DNA from 4 places in the Ruminococcus sp. Marseille-P328 genome. Region 2 is predicted to be linked to each of the others. Evidence: riboswitches for the same ligand, from Rfam matches in the RefSeq annotation. Region 2 holds a riboswitch; each other region holds the start of a gene.

Region 1 (3,144 bases), on a different contig from region 2:
TAAGAATATTAGGAAGAACGAATGGCAGTCTGGAACCGGTAACACTATTTTGGACCGCTTCCGGAATTGAACTGAATGTAAAAGCAACAGAAATATGGGTGAAAATCCGCTCCGATTATGATGTTTTTGAGCCATGGGTGGATGTGATCGTAGACGGCGTATTGTCCCAACGGCTTATGGTAAATAAGGGAGAACAGGAAATCTGTCTTTTCCGTAATATGGAAAGGGATAAGGTAAGAAATGTAAAGCTTCTTCGTGATACTCCTGCGTTTCCCACAGATGAAAAAACATTGCTTCAGCTTCTGGAGGTTGAAACTGACGGTGAGTTTTTACCTCTTGAAACACCAAAGCTCAGATTGGAGGTAATAGGGGACAGCATTACCTCTGGTGAGGGCGGCAGCGGTGCAGGAGAAGAAATGACATGGAATTCCTTTTGCTTTAATGCCGTGGATAATTATGCATATATGGCAGCAAAAGAACTGGGCGCGGTGTACAATTGCATCAGTCAGAGCGGCTGGGGCGTTTTCTGTTCCTGGGAAGGCAATGAGCAGCAGGCAATCCCGCTATATTATGAGCAGGTGTGCGGTCTTTTAAATGGAGAAAGAAACAAACAACTGGGTGCTATGGAAAAATGGGATTTCCAGAAGTTTCAGCCTGATGTGATCGTAGTGAATCTGGGGACAAACGACAGCAGCGGCACGAAGAATATGGACAGAGTTGGAAAGGCTGTGGAAGACTTTTTGAGAAAACTGCGCGTATGTAATCCAGAAAGCTATATTCTGTGGTGTTATGGAATGCTTGGAGATGAGATTTTGCCTACGCTTGAGAAAGCGGTGGGGAATTATAAAAGAAAAACAGGGGATGAGCGCGTGGAATTTGTGAAGCTTCCGGATACACAGGAAGGAGAATTTGGATCAAGGCAGCACCCAGGGCACAGATCTCATGAAAGAACAGCGAAAATCCTGGTGGAGAAGATTCAGGAAAAAATGACGCTGCTGGTCACGCCGTGACTAGCAACATCTGGTTGATAAAAAAATAACAAAAATCTTTTCAAAGGGTTGACAAAGACAGTGACCGGTGGTACTATGGTGTCAGTATAATTCCATAGTGAACATATTAAGTGCTGACAGCTATAAGCTGGCAGAAAGAGGGAATCAGGTGAGAAACCTGAGCGATCCGGTCACTGTAACAGAGGAGCGAATCTCATAGTCCATTGTGCTTGCGCATGAGAAGGAGAGAGGATGTGATGATCCTGGAGCCAGGAAACCTGCTTGGTATGGCGAGGTTAAACTTCCGATGAAAGTGTAACAACCAGTTTTGGGGAATCCGCAGCCCTGAGATGTTGTCCGCTTTTGTGAGTGGACATTTTTTATGGAATGATCGCCTGTTCAGAAGAATTATACAGATTAAATGGCAGGCGATACTACTTCGGATGAAACCGTTCCCTCCGCGTATATATGAACGGATCATATTCTACCCCGGAGTAGCATCGCTCCCTCTTAAATAATGATGATTCAGAAGCCGCATATGCGGTATTTTTTTTACACTTTTCCTGAGCCTGTTTGTAGAATTATTCCCGTAATCTCCTGCAGGGTGTGACGCACATCTTACAGAAAGCCTTTTTTAAACACGCTCTGGCCGTATTCTATTCCTGTAAGCGGGATTCTTTTTTTGCATTTGATTTTGGGGCATTACGAAATAGAATATAAAGAATATTTTGTTTTGAGCTGTATGAGATAAGGAGAGAAATATGGAGAAAAAATATTGGGAAGATAAAGAATACGCTTATTTCAGTCATAAGAAATGTGAGTATTTTCCATGCCATAAAGGAGCTGATCCAGAGGACTTTAACTGTCTGTTCTGCTATTGCCCGCTTTATGCCCTTGGAGACAAATGCGGCGGAAATTTCAAATATAATGAGAAGGGATTTAAAGATTGTACGAATTGTCAGCTACCTCATAAGAAGAAAAACTACGGTTATGTGACAGGAAAATATCAGGAACTTGCTGCGATGATGCAGAAAGTAAGAGAAGCAGATCATAAAAATGAAAATGAGTAATCAAAGAAATAAGTATAAAAAACTCTCCGGAATATATACGAAGTTAAGCTTACGTATTTATATTTCTCGGAGAGTTTTTGCGTAATGCAAAATTCCATTGGAATTCTGCAAGCTGGATCCTTTTTATCGTATGCTTAACAGCATCTTTAATTTCGGAATCTGGTTGTTGAGAATCAGACCCTCTGGAAACATAGCATTATGAACGAAATCAGCGGCATAAGTGAAGTCTCCAATATGCTCTGTTCCATGACTGTCACTGGAAAGCACGATTGGAACCAGATACTTCCGGCAGCAGGACAGGATCTGCGCGCAGTTGGCATGGGTATCGCCCCGATATCCGTAAGGTGCCAGGGAAGCTTCGTTGATCTCAAGGAGAACACCGTTTTCACCGGCAGCCTTTACAACTGCGTCGTAATCTATGTCATACTGGGGATTATCAATGTGTCCCAGGATCTTTATAACCGGATTCTTCATTACGTTCAGAAAAGCAGCAGTATTTTCTTCCCTGGTCTTTGGCCGGAAATTCTGATAATGCATGCTGGCGATTGCGTAGTCCAGCTTATCAAGAAGCTCCTGTGGCAGATCTGTTTTTCCATCGGTATCCAGAATGTTCAGTTCAATTCCATATAATAATTCCACATCGAAACGCTTCCTGGGCGAATAGATCAGGCTTCGGAAATAAGAAGAAGTTCCGGCAGACAGAGTGGCTGGTCCGTGGTCTGTGATTCCAAGAAGCTTCAGCCCTTTTTGAGAAGCAGCCTTTGCCATGTCGCTGATGGTGCAGGTTGTGCCGTGTCCGCTGGCAATGGAATGTGTGTGTATATCAGAAAGATACATAAAATCATCTCCTAGTCAAGATTACGTGAATATATGCAGCTGGTAATTTCACTATAAAAGTGTTTTGAAAAGCCATTTACAGTTAACTTTAGTATGCCAGAGGGAAAAAAACATGTCAATCATAAATAAGAAAAAACAGAGAAAACAAATAAAAACAACATTGTACTACAAGAAAAACCACATATAACATGCCAGGAAATGTTGCTTTTTGTTGACACTTGGAAATCAGAAAGGTATAATCAAATCAG
Region 2 (3,144 bases):
GAGAATACGGCTCTGGGTGCAGAAAAACAGGGTTGCTATAAAAACGCAGGGAATAATCACAGCCAGATTTTCCCATTTCGCGCCTGCCAGACTTCCCATCAGCCAGAAAGTAACTGTCTGGATTCCATCTCTGTCGCCCGCAATATAGACAACAAAGTTTGAAAATGCACTGCACACACTTCCAAGTGCTGTACCTGCAAGCAGAAGTCGGACCGAATTTGCCCGGCCTCCTATATTTGCAGTGATCTGTACCAGTACAGAAATAAGGAAGGCTCCGATAAATGCACAGATTCCAATAGAGTTGGAGCCAAATACGGCTCCAACTCCAAGAAAGATTGCCACTGTTGCACCAAGAGATGCACCAGAGGAAATACCAAGAATATACGGATCTGCGATCGGATTTTTCACAATGGCCTGCATTACCACACCTGCAACTGCCAGACCCATGCCAACGGCTGTTGCAAGAAGAATACGGGGAAGGCGGATAAACCACACAATATCAGACATGGCTCCTACACCATAAATCTCCGGATCCCCGATTCCAAATACTTTATACAAAATTACACTATACACATCTTTCACAGAAAGATCTACAGAACCAATGGTAACTGCAGTCAGAATGGATATCACCAGAAGCACAGTCAGTAATATCACCGCCAGCACATAGATCGGCTTTCCATGAAAAATTCCATTTTTAAAATCCGGTTTTCTTTTCATTTTATTCGTACAGATCCGGATATAATGCTTTTGCAAATGTCATAATTCCATCATAGGTTCTGACACCGCTGCAGTATACCTCGTTCAGATTTACAGAAAATACTTTGTTGTTCTTAACTGCAGAAAGGCTTGCATATGCAGGGTTATCTGTAATATCAGCGATTGCCTCATCAGCTGTCATAAATCCATCATAATTAATCATGAATAATACATCCGGATCAGCTGCAATCAGATCCTCTGCACCAACGTTTTCAGAGTTCTCTGCACCAAGCTTCAGCTCTGCACCAAGTGTCTCCGGAATATTTCCGCCAAGTGTCTCTGTTCCATATACGCGGAAGGAATCTCCCTCATCCTCAAGAACTGCTACGGATAACGGGTCTGTTCCTTCTACATGCTCTTTTACTTTATCAATCTCACCCTTCATCTGATCAACGATTTCCTCTGCCTTGTCTTCGCAATCAAAGATCTTGCCAAGGTTCAGGATATCCTCATATTCGTCTTCAATTGTACGTGGGAACTCAGAAGCCGGTCCCTTTGCAGCACTGTTCAGGGACATGTATGTATTTACATCTCTCTCCTGCCAGAAGCTTACATCCGAAAGCCAGTCATCACTGAAAGAAGAATACCATGCCGCAATAAAATCAGGCTCCATTGCAACAACTTCCTCTTTGGATGGCTTGGTATCCATATACTGAATCTTGTCAAATTCATCTTTTAAATCCTCACGCACATCACCGTCCAGACCGTAAGCAGCTACGATCTTATCACCGAGACCAAGTGCCAGAAGCTCTTCGATATTGGAGTTTGCATATGCAAATACTTTCTCCGGAGCTTTCTCAAAAGTCATTTCAACCGGTTCGTTCTCATAATTGTAGGTTGTGATTGTTACGGGATAATGGCTGTCTCCATCCTCCGCAAATACAGTTGTTCCCATTCCCAGGCTGAGAATTCCTGCCAGACATAACATTCCTGCTGCTGTTTTCATGTTTTTCATGCTTTTTCTCCTTATTTTTTCTTTTGTTTTTTTGTTTTTAAAAGAAAAAAGTCCGCTTCCATGAAAAAGCGGGCATCACAAAAAAACATGATACGAAAGACAGCACTTTACACGGAAGTTTCTTTCTATGAACCAAGCAGGTTTCCTGGCTTACAGCTTAAATCCCCATTCCCTTCTCACATAAAAATGCAATGGATATGAATGTGGCATAACTGAATACAGTGACCGGATCGTTCAGGATTCTCACCTGATTCCCTCTTCTGAAAATAGTATAAATTTTATATATTTTTCAGCACTTGGCACATTTATTCTTTTAAGCAGAATTATTATAACTTACCCCTTAAATAAAGTAAAGATATTTCTTTAACAATGTTTTTGATTTTGAATATAATATAGGCATCCCCTTACTTACTTATACATCTATTTCCCATACGGTGCCGTGTCTTCAGCAACCATACCCAATTCCGTTTTCGGAGAATAGGTATACACCTTGCTATTCTCAGCGTAATTCTCCATATCATTATTATCTGTCCATAGCTCACACTGTGTCATCACGGTCTGCACTGCATCATCCATTCCTTCCGGCGGATAGCGATGCTTTTTGAGCAACCGCTTAATCATCATACGCATTTTCGCTCTGGCAGAATCCCGTTTCTGCCAATCTATTGTTCTGTTCTTACGCAGTGTATCTGCCAGTTCCTTTGTAATGGCAATCAGTTCTTCGTTTTCATAGAAATCCTTAATGGCCTCCGGCTTTGTCAGCGCATCATAAAATGCCAGTTCATCAGCAGTCAGTCCAAGCTTGTCTCCCTCTTTATGAGCTGTCGCAATCTGTTTTGCCAGATTCAGCAATTCTTCAATAACCTGTTCATTGGTCAACATTCCATTCAGATACGCATTCATAGCACGCTGTATAATTTCACTGAATTTCTGCGATTTTACCACATTTGTATGACGGTAAATCTGCACCTGTTCCGCAATCAGCCTTTTTAACAGCTCTACAGCAAGGTTTTTCTCCTTCATTTTAGAGATTTCCTCAAGGAACTTTGGATCAAAGAGCGAAAATTCCTGATTTATATCTGAGAAAAGGTTAATGACGCCTTCGCTCTGAACACTGGCTTTCAGAAGCTCGTTAATGCGAGCATTCATTTCTGGCAGAGAAATTTTCTTCCCCTCTCCCTGATTCATCAATCTTGTAACAAGCACACGAACGGATTCAAAGAATGCCGCTTCCACACGCAGCTCTTTTTCTGCCAGAGAGGAACACAGCGACAATGCTTGCCTGAGCAGCAATGCCTCTTTCAGGAAATCCTCTCGTTCCTGTTCTTTATTCACAGCGACAATAAAGTTGACCGCACCGCTGATTGCCTTGGAACGTTCCAAATCCGTACCTGTCATAAACTTGGAATAATCATAACCGTGGAACAAATCCC
Region 3 (3,144 bases), on a different contig from region 2:
AAAGTGCCTATGCTCTTGGACATGGTGCCTGGTTTACTCATGGAACTGACCGCATCGAACTGATGAACAGCAAGACAAAGGAAGAAGTCACCCTTATGCCAGAAGCCCGAAACAAAGACGAACTGGACAAGCTTCTGGAGGATGCTGGAATTTCAAAGGGATCCACCACTATACAGACTTCCTGTGAACTTACAGATACAGAGCTGGTTATCACTAAGGGAAAAACCGGAATCGGTCCGGATATGGATGCATTGAAAGAAGCGATTCTAAAAGCAATTTCCATAGAAGATTATGAAGCTGTTATCGAATGTCCTACTATGAAGACACCGCCAGAGGAACTGGATCTGGAAGCCTATTATGAAAAAGTACATACAGATGCCACAGATGCTTCTCTGGGGGAAAATAATGAAATTATTCCGGCAGTTACCGGAATTTCATTTGATGTGAAGTCAGCTGCAAAGAAGCTGGAAAAAGCAAAAGAAGGGGCAAAGATTACCATCCCCCTTGAAATAACCCTACCCGAAGTTTCTACAGAAGAGCTAGAAGCCCTTCCTTATCTGAATCTTCTTGGTACTTATACTACATATGGCGGCGGTACCGAAAACCGTGTTGCCAATTTGAAGCTTGCCGTGGAAGCCTGTGATGGAGTGGAACTTCAGCCAGGACAGATTTTTTCCTACAACGATACTTTAGGTCCACGTACTGAGGAACGAGGGTACAGGGAAGCAACTGTAATTGTAGGAGGCGAACATGCCCAGGATATCGGAGGCGGAATCTGCCAGATTTCCACTACGTTGTTTATGGCATGCCTGCAGTCTGATCTGACCATTGTTGAGCGTCATAATCACGCTGCCCGAATTGATTATGTTGAGGATGGTCTGGACGCAGCAGTGGTGTGGGGAGGTCAGGATTTCCGTTTTCAGAATAATACTGCTTATCCAATTAAAATTGAAGCCTCTTACGATGAAAAAGAGGAAGCCGTAACGGTATCCATTTACGGAACCCAAACTGACAATAATACGGTAGAGATTACTACAGAGCATTCCGATCCAAACACCTGTAAAACCTACCGCAGTGTCTACGATGAGAATGGAACACTTCTCCGCACAGATGAAGTCGGGTACAGTAAATACAAGCAATAACCCTATAAATCTATTGATTTCGACATAACGGTCTGCTATAATGAGGTGAATTGAATAAATCCGTTTTCAGTGCCAGACATATCTGTCTGCTACAGCGTGCAGATTGTGAGAATATTTTTTCAACACGCTCTAAGAGGGAATCAGGTGAAAGTCCTGAACGATCCGGTCACTGTAACCAGGGAGTAGAATCCAGTGAAACCATTGGTATATTGCTGAGAAGGATGGATTCTGTGTTGATCTGTAAGTCAGGAAACCTGCTGAATTCGTTTAATGAAAGCTTCCGAAGAAAGTACTTCATTCTCATTAATATATTTGATAATACAATATATTGAATTTTTAATGCCTGTTTTCTCAGAGGAAGCAGGCATTTTTTTGAAATAATCCTGTCAGGATTGCCCATTGTACAAACAGGCTCCAGAAGCAGTTGGGATTTATTCAAATTATAAAATAATAGGAAGAATCGAGGAAAAAGAAATGAAAAGAAATTCAAAACGCTTTCTTGCACTGTTTCTTTCCGTCGCGATGACGGTCACTCCTGCTGTACTTACACAGGCAGAAAATGAGGATGCAAACGTACAGGTTTCTGTTACACCAACTCCAGAAACAGAGGCGGAGAAGACTGCTGTTGCTGCTGAGACTCCTGTGCAGGAGAACGCAACAGCTGAGGAAGAAAACACTGACACTACAGTAACTCCGGCAGCAGTGGATGCCTCTGCTGTGAAAGAGACACCTGCTGCTACAGAAACACCTGCCTCTGAGACCACTCCTGAGGTTACTGCATCACTTGCTGAAGAAAGCAAAAATGAGGAAGCAGAAGCTCCACAGCCTACAGCTGCACCAGAAACAACAGAAGAGGGCAAAACCGAAGAGACAGATAAACCAGAAACAAAGCCAGAGGATCTGAACCCAGATGGTTCCAACATGACCATTGACAAGGAAGATAACAGTGCATATAAAATGCTTAAAATCAAAAGCTCTTCTGCTGAATTAAATGGTGATAAAATTAAGATAACCCTCAATACTGACGGAAAGAACTATGAGAAGCTTTATCTTGGTTCTAAGGAAGATCCTGACGAAGCAAAAAATGCAGCAGCAATCGTTGGTACAGAAAATGAAGATGGTTATACTTTCATTTTTGAGGTTCCTGCCAGTGAACAGGTCCAGACTTTCAGCATCGTACCATTTTCTGTAAAAAATCAGAAATGGTACACAAATATGGCTTTGAAACTGAACGTTCCAGGAATGAAAGCCCCGGAACCAACAGCTACTCCAGAGCCAACTGCAGCCCCTGAGCCAACTGCCACTCCACTGCCAACTGCTGCTCCAACACCGGAACCAACTGTTTCCCCAGAGCCTACCGAAGCACCGGTTGAGACTCCTGCACCAACTGAAACTCCAGTGCCAAGCACAACTCCGGAAGCAACCACCACCCCAGAGCCAACAGCACCCCCTGCTCCAGGCAGCTGTGCAAGCGGAATTTATAATATTACAGTAAACTCCAGTTCATCTATGTTCCGTGTAATTGACTGTGTCCTTACTTCCAAAAACGGAAAGATGACAGCTGTTCTTACTTTAAGCGGAACTGGTTACGACTATCTATGTCTTGGAACAAAAGAAGAAGCTGCCGCAGCCGATTCCTCCACCTGGATTCCATATGTGGCAGACGCAAATGGCAAATATACATATGAGATTCCCGTTGAAGCCCTGGACAATGGAATTGCAGTTGCTGCTTTTTCCCACAAAAACCAGATCTGGTATGACAGGATCCTGACTTTCCAGTCCGGCACTTTGAATAAGATAGGTGACGTACAGGATGATCCGCAGCCAGATACTGCTCCTGACACAACAATCACAGCAACTCCTGCACCCACTGCAAAGCCAAATAAAAAACCGACAGCAACTCCTACACCAACAGCAACTCCAAAGCCAGACAAGAAACCGGAAGAGGAATCCAAATACGAATCTGACTTAAGTGGCGGAACAGCAACAGTAAATAGTTCTA
Region 4 (3,144 bases), on a different contig from region 2:
CTCAAACAGCTGCCCCACAGTGTAGGAGCAGCTGCTTTTGTTCTGTTGCAATAACAATTTATACCAGGATAATTATTTCGCGATGGAATCAATAGCTGCCTGAGTATGAGCTACATAAAGCTGCTCAACAGCGTCAATTCTTCCAAGACCTTCGATCTGGCAGTCAATCTCATCGAAATCTCCAGAAGCCTCGAACATGCTCTTCCAGGAGTCATCATCATCACCAGCCATATCATTGTTTGCATGGTCACCAGCAACAACCATAAGCGGACGAAGGATTACTTTCTTGAATCCGGCATCTTTTACTTTATTGATAACTTCATCACAAGCTGTATCCTCTGGCTCACCTTCTACAGTACCGATGAATGCGTTTGTGAATTCAAGTTTCTCCATCTGGGTCTGCATCTGATCATATGTAACGTTTGCTGTATGGGAAGTACCATGTCCCATGAATACAAATGCGGTTCCATCTTCTGCAGCTGCTTCCATGCTGTCATATCCAGCTTCTTTTACAGCTTCATCTGTGATTGCCTGAGCAACAGCAGCTTTGTCATCGTTGATAACGGTAGCGTCATCGCCAACCTCACCAAGCATTGGTTCAGCGATTGCTACAGATTCAAATTTATCTTTGTAAGCATCAATAGCTTCTACCATCTCATCGTACTCAGCACCATGCATAAGATGTGTAGGCTGAACTACAAGATTCTTAACACCGTTTGCTACTGCACGGTCAAGTGCCTGCTGCATGTTATCAATCTTCTCATCATCTCTTGCCTGTACATGGTTGATAATGATCTGAGCGGTAAATGCTCTTCTTACAGACCAATCCGGGAATGCTTCTGCAAGAGCATCCTCGATTCCCTTAATATCCTCTGCACGGCTGTCGTTAAAGGATGTACCAAAGCTTACTACAAGAAGCTCATTCTCACCGATCTCGTCCTGATTACGAGGATCATCCTTGGAAGCATCACCTGTATCACGTCCGAAATACTCTGGGCTGGCCTCTTCTCCCTCTACAAGCTCTTTCTGAGCATCTGTAAGGGCATCCCATGCTTCTTTAGCTTCCTTGCACTGCTTATCTGTATCATCTGTTCTCTCCTGAACATAAATAGCATCGATAAGTGCTGCTACTTTATCAGCCGCTTCCTTATCTGCATCTGCAGTGTCATCAGCTGCTTCTGCATCGTCTGTTGTCCCAGCATCATCAGCTTCTTCTGCATCGTCAGCTACTTCAACATCGCTTGTTGTCTCAACATCATCAGCTTCTTCTGCATCGTCTGTTGTCTCAGCATCATCAGCTTCTTCCCCATCGTCAGCTGCCTCTGCATCGTCTGTTGTCTCCTCTGCTGCTTCCTCTGTCTCTGCAAATGCAACAGTTGCTGTTGCTGCTGTCATGCTTGCTGCCATAGAAGCTGCAAGAAGGATTGCTAATAAAGATTTTCTTTTCATTTCTTTTTCCTCTTTTTTTGTATTTCCGGATAGAATCACGTATAAAGAATCCTATGGGAAATCTATCACCAATCTCCCATTGCATAAAAACAGCCGCATTTTCTGCGACTGCACACATTCTCATATACACACTTTTCTTCCAAAAAACATTCAGGAAATATTCATGTATCGTTATGAGAATACAAGTTCTGTGTACCGCAGACCTAAGATTCCACGCAAAGGCAGTTCTCCTGACTTCGGTCAACACTGCTCCCCCTTCCCGGTTTCCCAGTGGGCTCTGAAGCAGCTCCCTTACACAGTGACGGCATCGTTCCGGACTCTCACCGGATTCTCTTTTGCGCATCATGTTTATGATGCAACCTTTGCGCTATAACCATTATACATATTCGACTCGGATATTTAATATGTACCATATTATTATATATTTTTTATGAACTTTTTATGTATTTTCTATGAACTATAGTGTATTTAAAAAATGCGTTCCGCAAGATGTGCGGCACAATTTGTGGGAGATTTCGTCCGGATGAGGGCACCGTAGCATGAAGACGCCGTAGCTGACTACGCAAACAAATTCGGAAGAAATATACCGCAAAGTGGGGCGTGCAGATTGCGGGAATAATTTTTCAAACAGATTACTATTCACTCCGTTCATAGCAACACGCTTCGCGATACACAGGAATCATGCTTTCGCATGGTTTCGCGCCGCAATTCTCAGTTTTTCTGTGAATTACTTATTGACAAATACCCCGCCAGGGTATATATTAGTTTCATCAAATACATACCCCTAAGGGGTATATAAGGAAAGGAGTCCGCCTATGACAGCTGATTATAAATCCGAATCCTGCTGCAGCCACACCGCAGCCAATCCAGAAACTCTTTCCAGCCAGGAACCTACCAAGAAGGTCTGTTCCTGCTGTTGTACCAAGCACACCGATCGTTCCGAAGCAGAGCGCAGGAAGCTGGTAAACCGTCTGAAACGTATTGAAGGCCAGATAAGGGGGATTATAGGAATGCTGGAGAATGACGCTTACTGCAACGATATTCTTATTCAGTCAGCAGCTGTAAATGCTGCTGTGAATGCATTTAATAAGGAACTTCTCGCCAATCATATCCGAACCTGTGTGGCAAGAGATATCCGTGATGGTAAAGACGAAACCATTGATGAGCTGGTTGCAACTTTGCAGAAGCTAATGAAGTGAGATACCAGCGCATTCCGAATGTGTACCTGCCTGCGGAGGTACGAATGCGCAGAGCAGTCCGTTGGTATCGAAACACTGTATTCGAAGGAGGAATTTATTATGGAACAATACAACGTCACCGGCATGAGCTGTGCAGCCTGCAGCGCCCGTGTGGAAAAAGCGGTAAACAAGGTTCCGGGAGTTACTTCCTGCTCCGTAAGCCTGCTTACCAATTCCATGGGAGTGGAAGGAACTGCCTCAGCCTCTGCCATTGTCTCAGCTGTAGAAGAAGCCGGATACGGCTGCAGCCTGAAGGGTGCTTCCGGTCAGACGGAATCCGTTTCCGATGCTGAGAAAGCCTTGGAAGATCACGAAACGCCACTCCTCAGGAAACGGCTTATTGCCTCAGTAGGTTTTCTTCTGGTGCTGATGTACTTTTCCATGGGACACATGATGTGGGGATGGCCGCTGCCAGCCTGGTTTGATGGCAACCATATCGCCATGGGACTTGTACAGC

Evidence for each region. A riboswitch is a leader RNA that binds a small molecule or an ion and turns the genes downstream of it on or off. The one in region 2 is predicted to bind cobalamin.
Region 1: it holds a riboswitch for cobalamin, as region 2 does, so the genes downstream of both, ACESTK_RS10635 (cysteine-rich small domain-containing protein) here and ACESTK_RS07620 (ABC transporter substrate-binding protein) in region 2, are expected to answer to the same signal.
Region 3: it holds a riboswitch for cobalamin, as region 2 does, so the genes downstream of both, ACESTK_RS17355 (hypothetical protein) here and ACESTK_RS07620 (ABC transporter substrate-binding protein) in region 2, are expected to answer to the same signal.
Region 4: it holds a riboswitch for cobalamin, as region 2 does, so the genes downstream of both, ACESTK_RS06325 (sirohydrochlorin cobaltochelatase) here and ACESTK_RS07620 (ABC transporter substrate-binding protein) in region 2, are expected to answer to the same signal.

The regions. Positions count from the first base shown of each region.
Region 1 covers NZ_CAXUBQ010000013.1:44,721-47,864, forward strand. The annotation lists gene ACESTK_RS10630 (GDSL-type esterase/lipase family protein) at 1-1,010, shown strand, start outside; cobalamin riboswitch at 1,102-1,290, shown strand; gene ACESTK_RS10635 (cysteine-rich small domain-containing protein) at 1,751-2,059, shown strand; gene ACESTK_RS10640 (phosphatase) at 2,183-2,896, opposite strand.
Region 2 covers NZ_CAXUBQ010000008.1:72,960-76,103, reverse strand. The annotation lists gene ACESTK_RS07625 (iron ABC transporter permease) at 1-717, opposite strand, end outside; gene ACESTK_RS07620 (ABC transporter substrate-binding protein) at 719-1,711, opposite strand; cobalamin riboswitch at 1,829-2,026, opposite strand; gene ACESTK_RS07615 (type I restriction endonuclease subunit R) at 2,132-3,144, opposite strand, start outside.
Region 3 covers NZ_CAXUBQ010000029.1:19,474-22,617, forward strand. The annotation lists gene ACESTK_RS17350 (VanW family protein) at 1-1,142, shown strand, start outside; cobalamin riboswitch at 1,218-1,419, shown strand; gene ACESTK_RS17355 (hypothetical protein) at 1,617-3,144, shown strand, end outside.
Region 4 covers NZ_CAXUBQ010000006.1:140,797-143,940, reverse strand. The annotation lists gene ACESTK_RS06325 (sirohydrochlorin cobaltochelatase) at 73-1,449, opposite strand; cobalamin riboswitch at 1,652-1,828, opposite strand; partial or broken gene ACESTK_RS06320 (DUF6783 domain-containing protein) at 1,939-2,103, shown strand; gene ACESTK_RS06315 (metal-sensing transcriptional repressor) at 2,265-2,648, shown strand; gene ACESTK_RS06310 (heavy metal translocating P-type ATPase) at 2,748-3,144, shown strand, end outside.